DNA from 2 places in the Gluconobacter sp. P5E10 genome. Region 2 is predicted to be linked to the other one. Evidence: predicted binding sites of a transcription regulator. Region 2 holds the regulator's gene; the other holds the start of a gene.
The links. Region 2 encodes LexA, which represses DNA repair genes until DNA is damaged. Its sites were predicted from a motif close to TGTTCTANNTANGTTC; they were not measured.

Region 1 (4,421 bases), on a different contig from region 2:
GAATTGCATCCAAAGGGCAGTCTGTCCGCTGGACCCCTTGCATCAGAATGCCCCAGAGTTTGAGATTGGCAGACAATGCAGCCTGCCGATCTGAGCGTGTTTTTGCGGCCGAAAGCAGCCCATTAACGTGTCTGAACGCCATGGCTTCCACTTCTCGTGGCGGAAGATAGGTGCCGGACTGGTTCTGGTATTGTGACATGCCATAAGTCACGGACATGATGCTCCTTTACAAAAGGACTGTTTCAAAAGACTCCCGGGAAACGGGAAACTTTTGGAACAGTCCAGGAAGGGGCGCTGGCTTTCACCTGCGCCCCGCCGACATCAACCGCGGAAGAGCGACATGATGTTGGAAGACTGCGAATTCGCAATCGACAGCGACTGAATGGCCAGCTGCTGCTTCGTTTGCAGGGACGTCAGTTTGGCGCTTTCCGCTGCAAGATCAGCATCCGTCAGAGCGCCCACGCCCGTCGTCAGGGCATCCGACAGCGTGCTGTTGGACGTCTGAAGCTGTGTAACGGTATTGGAAGCCACACCAATGCTGGAAGAAATGCGGCTCATCTTGTTGATGGCGCCAGTGACAGCAAGCTGTACGACATTCGTGCCAGTGGTAGAGGCGATCGAGACAGGCTTCTGAATGCTGGCACCAACAATACCATCACCTAGCGTTAGTGTTGTGCCCTGAGCCACGCCAGTCAGCTTGCCGCTTGAGTTTGTCAGGCCCGTGGCCGTTGCCAGCGAGGCTGTGTAGCTGGCTTCTGTTCCATCTGTTGATGTGACAGCATCGAATTTGGTTGTCTGGTTCGTCGTTGTGTTTGTAACGGTGTAAGAACCAGCGGACCCAGTGACAGTATAACCCGCCGTTGCAGTGGTTGCAGCAGTCAGGGTGCCATCGGCAGCTATGCTGATCTTGTGATCGCTATCCGTCGCGCCAAGAATTGCGTTGATGCTGTCGGTCATTGCCGAAGCTGCATTGTCAGACAGCGGGCTGCCAGCACTTGCCACATAATTGGTGACGTTCCCGGTGCTGTCGGTAGCGGTGAGCGCTGTATGACCGTCAACATATGCGGCAGAAGACGGAACTGACAGGGTCGTCGTTGCTGCGCTGCCGTTGGACAGGTTGACGCTGGAAGAATCCAGGTTGCCGCCAGCGACTGTCAGCGTGCCGTCGTTTTCCAGCTCTGCGCCAAATCCGGCATTTCCAATGGCTGTGACAAGCGTGGAAAGTTGATCGGCCTTCGTGTTCGTCGCGGAATCCGTGCGTGCACCGCTGATGTTGACGTCCACGATATTGGTCATGGCTTTTGCGTTACCATTCGCATCGAGGTCCGCAGCCTTTGTGACGCTGTAGGCCATGTTGCCACTGGCGTCAGCTTTGGCAGAAATGGAGTCCCCGTTTTTGAGCGTATAGACTGTTGTGCCGTCGGACTGACTCTTCGACGTAGCGCCATCAATGCTCAGAGCGCCGTTTGACCCGACCGTAACAGTCGCTGCCGTCGTCAGTGCATTGGAAATTGCCGATCCAACTGCTGAGGATGCCCCCTTTGCTGAGGAACCCGGCTGAGAATCCATTACAAAAGACGTCGTAATGGCTGGGTTGGCAGCAGTTGCACTGGAGGCACTTGCTGCAGACAGGTTCTTCAGTGTCAGGCTCGTCGCAGTGGTGCTGTCGCCGGTGCCCGTGATGCTCATGGCCGTGGCATCAATGGTTGCGCCCTTCATGTCCGTGCTCAGCCCCTGCAAGCCCAGACCTGTCGAGGTGGCATCAGCGCCATTCAGCGTGAAGAGGTTTCCGTTGATGTCCTGAGCAGCAGAAATCTGCGTGTACTTCACGCTGCTGCTGGTTGAGCCGGACAGCAGGTTCACACCCTGGAAGGTCGAGTTCGAAGTCGCCACATCAACCTGGGACAGGTAGCTGCTCAGCTGGGTGTTCAGGGTATCCTGATTTTCACCGTTATTGGCAGCGTTCGTCACGGTCTCGGAAATATTGCTCAGGACGGTCGAGATAGACCCGGCCTGCGAAGAGGCCGTGCTGAGAACCTGCCCAGCGAACTGAAGACCTGTCGAGACACCGGACAGAGCCGAAATCTGGGAATTCATTGTCTGGGAAATGGCGTAAATGGCCGGGCTGTCAGAGGCGGAGCTGACGCTCTTGCCCGTGGACACGGCGTTCTGCGTCTTGCTCAGCTGGTCCGTCGTCTGGTTCAGGACCTGAAGAGCCGACATGGCGGCTGTATTTGTATTGATTGACATGGACATCGAGACATTCTCCGTCGGTGCAGTTTTGCTCCTTCACGATAGGCCTCGAATGGTTAAGGGAACCTGAATCTTCATCTTTAAAAAACGGTGACAGGGTTTGACAGGAAACAGGCAAACAACCGGTAAATTTTAAGCAGTTCTTGCATTTTATAGACAGGAACGAAATAAGAACAATGCATGAAGAAATCTCTGTCTGAACGTCTTGCGATTCTGTCCGATGCGGCAAAGTATGATGCGTCCTGCGCGTCCAGTGGATCGACGCGCCGGGACTCTGCCAAAACAGGAGGTCTGGGCTCCACGACCGGGAACGGGATCTGTCATGCCTATACGCCGGATGGGCGTTGTATTTCGCTGCTCAAGATCCTGCTGACCAATTTCTGCGTTTACGACTGCGCCTATTGCATCAACCGCTCGTCCTCAAATGTTGAGCGGGCGAAGTTCACGCCTGATGAAGTGATCTGGCTGACGCTGGAGTTCTACCGTCGGAACTGCATTGAGGGGCTTTTCCTGTCTTCGGGGATTATCCGGTCGTCCGATCATACGATGGAGCAACTTGTGCAGGTCGCGCGGGACCTGCGGCTCAAGCATGGTTTTCGCGGATATATCCATCTCAAGACGATCCCGGATGCGTCTCCCAAATTGCTGGAAGAAGCTGGGCTTTATGCGGATCGCTTATCGATCAACGTCGAAATGCCGACAGAAACGGGCCTGAAGGATTATGCACCGGAGAAGGATGCCGGAAATATCCGTCGCGCGATGGGGGACATGCGTCTCAAGATTGATGCAGCCAAAGAGAAGACACATACAGGCAGGCGTGCAGGGCGCTTTTCGCCGGGCGGCCAGAGCACACAAATGATCATCGGGGCAGATGCCGCGACGGATCAGGATGTTCTGGCCAGTAGCTCAGGCCTTTACGGGTCTTACGGCCTTCGTCGCGTTTACTATTCAGCCTTCAGCCCCATTCCGGATGCTTCAGCGATCCTGCCTGTGCGTAGCCCCCCGTTACAGCGGGAGCACCGGCTGTATCAGGCGGACTGGCTGTTCCGGTTCTATGGCTTTGATTTTGGCGAACTGACAGCATCACGGCCCAATGGAATGCTGGATCTGGAAATTGATCCCAAGCTGGCCTGGGCTCTGGATAACCGCGCGCAGTTTCCTGTGGACCTGAATCTGGCCTCCAAAGAAATGCTGCTACGGGTTCCCGGGCTCGGGGTTCGGACCGTTTCTGCGCTGCTGTCTGCGCGAAAACACACGACAATCCGTTTGGAAGATCTGGCGCGGTTGAACGTCTCCATCAAAAAGGTGCGTCCGTTCGTCAAGGCATCCGGATGGAGCCCTGCGCGTCTGACGGATCGTCAGGATTTGCGCACTCTTTTTCTGCCGGCTCCACAGCAGATGCGGCTTCTGTAAATGCCGGTGACAGTCAGGCTCGCGGATACCAGCGCGTTTGAAGGCTGGCGCGAAAAGGCCAGAATGGCGCTTCAGCGTGACATTCCTCCGGACCAGATCCTCTGGCGCTATCCTGAGGCCGATCTGGATCTGTTTCACGCGGCTGAAAATCAGACGTTTGAGGGCGAAGTCGTGCGGGATGTTCGCCTCAAAGCATCGAGCCTGCCCCTTTTGAAAGATGTTCTCTGCCACTCCAGCGCCGATCGGTTCGCATTAGCTTACCGGCTGCTCTGGCGTCTTCAGAGTGATCCGAACCTGTTGTCGGTGGTGACAGATCAGGATGTGGCGCAGGCGCGTCGCATGGTGCATCAGGTTCGCCGGGCGGCCCATAAAATGACGGCTTTTGTGCGCTTCCGGGAGCAGGGAACGTCTGAGACGGGTCGGCGGCGTTTTCTTTCCTGGTTTGAGCCGGACCATCATGTGCTGGAAAAAGTCTCTTCTTTTTTCGCGGGCCGTTTCGCAGATATGGACTGGATGATCCTGACACCGCGCGGCTCTCTGCAATGGGATGGCGAGACGGTACATTGCTCTTTCGAGCCCTGTGAAAAGCAGGTGCTTGATGATGACGTGGATCAGCTCTGGCAGACCTATTACGCCTCGACTTTCAATCCTGCCCGTGTCCGGACGAAAGCGATGCGCAATGAAATGCCGCGGCGTTACTGGCATAACCTGCCAGAGGCGAACCTGATTCCCCATCTGGTGGCTCAGGCGGAAAA
Region 2 (4,421 bases):
GCGGAGGAAGAGACCCCGGCTGACGTGCTCTCCGCCTTCCTCATTCAGTTCTATGACAACAAGCCTCCACCGCCTGTTATCCTGGTGAATCAGGAGATCTCAGAACAGAAGCTCGTCGAAGAGGCCCTCAGCATCAAGAGGGAGCAGAAAGTCGAGGTTGTCTGTCCTCAACGCGGCGAAAAGAAAAGTGTCGTAGATCACGCCACCCTAAACGCGCGTGAAGCACTGGAGCGAAAGCTGGCGGAGAATACCGGACAGCGCAAACTCCTGGAGGGCGTCGCGAAGGTTTTCAGCCTCACTGAAACACCCCAGCGGATCGAAACCTACGATAATTCACACATCATGGGTCAGGCACCTTATGGCGTCATGGTTGTGGGTGGGCCGGAAGGTTTTGAAAAGCGCTCCTATAGAAAATACGCCATCAAGGGCCCAGTCACTCCCGGTGATGATTTCGGCATGATGCGGGAAGTCATGGAACGCCGCTTCGGAAAAAACAGGGAAGATGGAGAACGACCTGAAGACTGGCCAGATCTGCTGCTAATTGATGGCGGCCTGGGTCAGTTCAACGCAGTGCGCAACGTATTGGCAGACCTTGGCGTTACGGGAATTCCCATTGTGGCAATCGCCAAGGGCCCGGATCGTGATGCTGGACGCGAATGGTTTTTCACTGAAACACAGCCACCGTTCCAGCTCCCACCTCGTGATCCGGTTCTCTATTATCTTCAACGCTTGAGAGACGAAGCCCACCGTTTCGCCATTACGACACACAGGGCAGGGCGCTCCAAAGGACTTCGGAAATCTGAACTGGATGATGTTCCGGGAATCGGGGGGGCCCGCAAGAAGGCACTTCTGAATCACTTTGGGTCAGCCAAGACCGTGCGACAGGCCAGTCTCGAAGAGCTTGAAACTGCACCCGGAATCAGCTCTGGAACCGCCAGAGCCATCTACGGGCACTTTCATCCCGAATGGCTTCGGACACAGAGCTGACAATTCCGTGAGGTCACGCCCTGAACGCTGGCTTGGCATAAAAAATACACACATTCAGAGCGGATTGGCGCATACCGGAGACGGATAAACTGTTCTAGACTGCTTCGTGATGCTGACTGATCTGCCAAACGTCCTGACTCTGCTCCGTATTGCAGCCATTCCTGTTCTGGTTGCCCTGCTGGCGCTGCATTCCGCACTCGGTAACGTCGCAGCCTGCGTTGTGTACACGGCTGCCTGCATTACGGATTATCTGGATGGTGCTCTGGCACGGAAATGGCAAATGCTATCCGAACTGGGTCGGATGATGGATCCGATTGCCGACAAGCTTCTTGTCGGTGCGTTGTTGCTCGCACTCGCTGGCCTGACCACACTTCCAGTGTATTCGCTCTACGCAGCCATCATCATCATGCTACGCGAGATTCTGGTCAGTGGCTTGCGTGAATACATGGCCTCCCAACGCGCAACCCTTCCATCCACCCGCCTTGCAAAATGGAAGACCGGAATTCAGATGGTTGCGATCGGTTTCCTGATTGGCGGAGACAAAGCTGCGGCTACGCTTCATCTTTCATTCCTGCCGGCCACACTAATCGGCGGTATTCTTCTCTGGGTTTCAGTTATTCCAACAGTTCTAAGTGGGTGGGGCTATCTCACCGCCGGACTTTCCAGAATGATGGCCTCTGAGCCGCGCAAGTCCTCAAAGATCGTCTCCTGATCTGGACTATCTGTGATTATTATTGCAGTTATCAGCTCGTCATCTGGCGCTTTTAATCGATGACAGGTAAAGTTCAGGGATCGACCTTATGGGAGTACACAATGCGTAAGGCCGCTCTACTGGCATTACCTCTGGCCCTGAGCGGCTGTGCGGGCATGGGCAAGTTTTTCAATGACACCGCGCTGTGGTCGGGAAGCAATCCTAATGCTCCCCATGGCGATAGTGAAAATCTTCGCAGGGCACGCGGTGAATTCGTAGCAGCTGCACCAATCCTGCCAGAAGGCGGGAACATGTGGCCCGGCTCACCTCAGCCTCTGCCAACTCTCAAAGATGTTGTGAACCCTGACAGCGTCTTTAATAAGTCTCTTGGCGATCCGGCTACGTATTTTGGCGGTGCAACGCTCGACAAGAATTTCATGGGTGGTGGTATTGCCGGCACCGGTGCTCTCGGCGTCTCTGGCCCTCAGATGAAGCCGGGCGACACCATGTCCGTCGGTGAAAAAATCGATGCGATGCGTGGTGTGTCAGAAGATCGCAGTCACTTCTTCCCGACGCTTCCCACTAGCGTTCCAGATAATGCTGGTCGTTTCCTGAACAAAAACCCTGACAAAACCATCATCATCCCGAATGGGGATGGAACGAGCACGCTTATTGCTCCGGATGGTAAAGTCCGCGTTGTACGCGGCGTGCCGTCAGTTCCTAATAAATAATCATCAGAAGTCATCTGCCTTGCAGGAGAATTAAACCAGCAAGGCAGTTTTCTTAGTACTGCCTGAAAAGGGCGACTAGCCGCCCCTGGATGCGCACACGCGCAGCCGGCAGAATACGTGTCTCGTATTCCCGATTAGCGGCTTCCAGAGCAATCGTAGAACCACGACGGCGCAGCTTCTTGAGCGTCACTTCCTGATCATCAATCAGCGCGACCACGATCTGACCACTATCCGCCACTTCGCCGCGACGGATGATGGCAACATCACCGTCCAAAATGCCAGCTTCAATCATGGAATCACCCGCAACTGTGAGGGCATAATGCTCTCCAGTGCCGAGCAGGGACGATGGCACCTGAATCTGTGCGCTATCATCCTGCAGGGCCTCAATAGGGAGGCCGGCAGCAATGCGTCCATAAAGTGGAAGCTGAACGCTTGTGTTTTCAACGGGAGAGCGAGGCGCCTCAGAAAATGTCCCGGGAAGATCCTGACGACCACCCTCAACAACTGTGGGGACGAAAGGCACCGGATTAGCCACGGCATCTACAACCGGGGCCTCAAGCCCCATATGCGGCAAACGCAGAACTTCAAGCGCTCTTGCACGATGGTGATGCCGTCGCAGAAAGCCGCGCTCTTCAAGGGCGGAAATGAGGCGATGAATTCCTGATTTGGAACGAAGTTCGAGGGCGTCCTTCATTTCATCGAAGGAAGGAGAATAGCCCGTCCGCCGAAGATGTTCGTCAATGTATAGCAAAAGCTGGTGCTGCTTACGCGTCAGCATACAGGCGCTCCCATGCGCCTCGGTGGAGGCAAAATCTGAAGATTGAGACACTGCATAAACTTATGCGACGCTCTTTTGTTCCTTATAGGTTCCCGTTCGTCCACCTGCAAGAACATCTACCAGGCATCAACAAAGCTTTTATCTGGCTAAAAACCCCGGTTTTTGTGGAAAAATGCACCTTATCCCTGGATTTTCTTCAGAAAGCCTTGACCTAGGACATACAAATCAGCATGTTGCGCCGAACTAGATCAACCTGCTGCTTTGGCACTTGCGAGCGGCATCAGGACGGCGCAAGCCCGAGGGTATCATGGGAAAAAGCAACGTTATTCAGATCCGTCTCGTCTCGTCGGCTGACACCGGCTACTTCTACGTCACGAAGAAGAACGCACGTTCTGCTACGGGCAAGATGGAAGTCCGTAAGTATGACCCGGTTGCCCGCAAGCACGTGACCTTCCGCGAAGCCAAGATCAAGTAAGATCTCGCGGATCATACGACGTTAAAAAAGGCGACCTTCGGGTCGCCTTTTTTATTAGCTCAATTTCTGACGAATAGACTTTTCCGAACATAAAAAAAGAGCCGAGAACGGCTCTTAAAATAGTTTGTCGTGCGGACCGTAGGGAATAACGATATCACCGTTACGCGTCAGATTGAGCATGGCACGGGAACGTTCATCCAGAATGTCAGCATCAAGAGCTTTCTCTTTCAGAGCCAGCACTCGACGGTGCCACACCGCCTGTTCATCCCTGGCATCCTGCTGCGCCTGGATAGCCTGCTGCTGAAGCACAAGCTGATCCTGATAGGCGCGGATACCATGAGCGCCATGAAGGGCGTTCCACGCGAAATAAGCGGTCAGGGACAGAAAAAGCACAGGGGGAGCAACCGCGCGGATGGCACGTTTGATAAGTCTGACGGGTCTCACGCGGGGTAACAGGCTCCCTTGGCTTGAAAACTTCCCAACAATCTAGCTCAGAGAGAGGCTGCGAAACAATCACTGTTGTTCAAGACAGTAGATTATTTTAGCGCGCATATAAAACCGGCCTCCTGAATAGAGGCCGGCGTTCGTTGATCAGACGGACTTCAGAATGCTGCGACCTGCATAACGGGCTGCGCTTCCGAGCTGCTGCTCAATACGGATCAGCTGGTTGTACTTAGCCGTACGGTCAGAGCGGGAGAGGGAACCCGTCTTGATCTGACCACAGTTCGTAGCAACAGCAAGATCTGCAATGACGGCGTC

Region 1: a site for LexA is predicted at 2,414-2,429, ahead of KP707_RS04925 (putative DNA modification/repair radical SAM protein). Genes of this name have one in related genera too.

Annotation. Positions count from the first base shown of each region.
Region 1 is NZ_JACRVZ010000002.1:202,151-206,571, reverse strand. It holds gene KP707_RS04935 (flagellar biosynthesis regulator FlaF) at 1-217, opposite strand, end outside; gene KP707_RS04930 (flagellin) at 322-2,250, opposite strand; gene KP707_RS04925 (putative DNA modification/repair radical SAM protein) at 2,434-3,666, shown strand; gene KP707_RS04920 (UdgX family uracil-DNA binding protein) at 3,667-4,421, shown strand, end outside.
Region 2 is NZ_JACRVZ010000003.1:79,795-84,215, forward strand. It holds gene uvrC (excinuclease ABC subunit UvrC) at 1-987, shown strand, start outside; gene pgsA (CDP-diacylglycerol--glycerol-3-phosphate 3-phosphatidyltransferase) at 1,097-1,699, shown strand; gene KP707_RS06860 (hypothetical protein) at 1,801-2,409, shown strand; gene lexA (transcriptional repressor LexA) at 2,462-3,187, opposite strand; gene rpmG (50S ribosomal protein L33) at 3,495-3,662, shown strand; gene KP707_RS06875 (septum formation initiator family protein) at 3,777-4,106, opposite strand; gene eno (phosphopyruvate hydratase) at 4,254-4,421, opposite strand, start outside.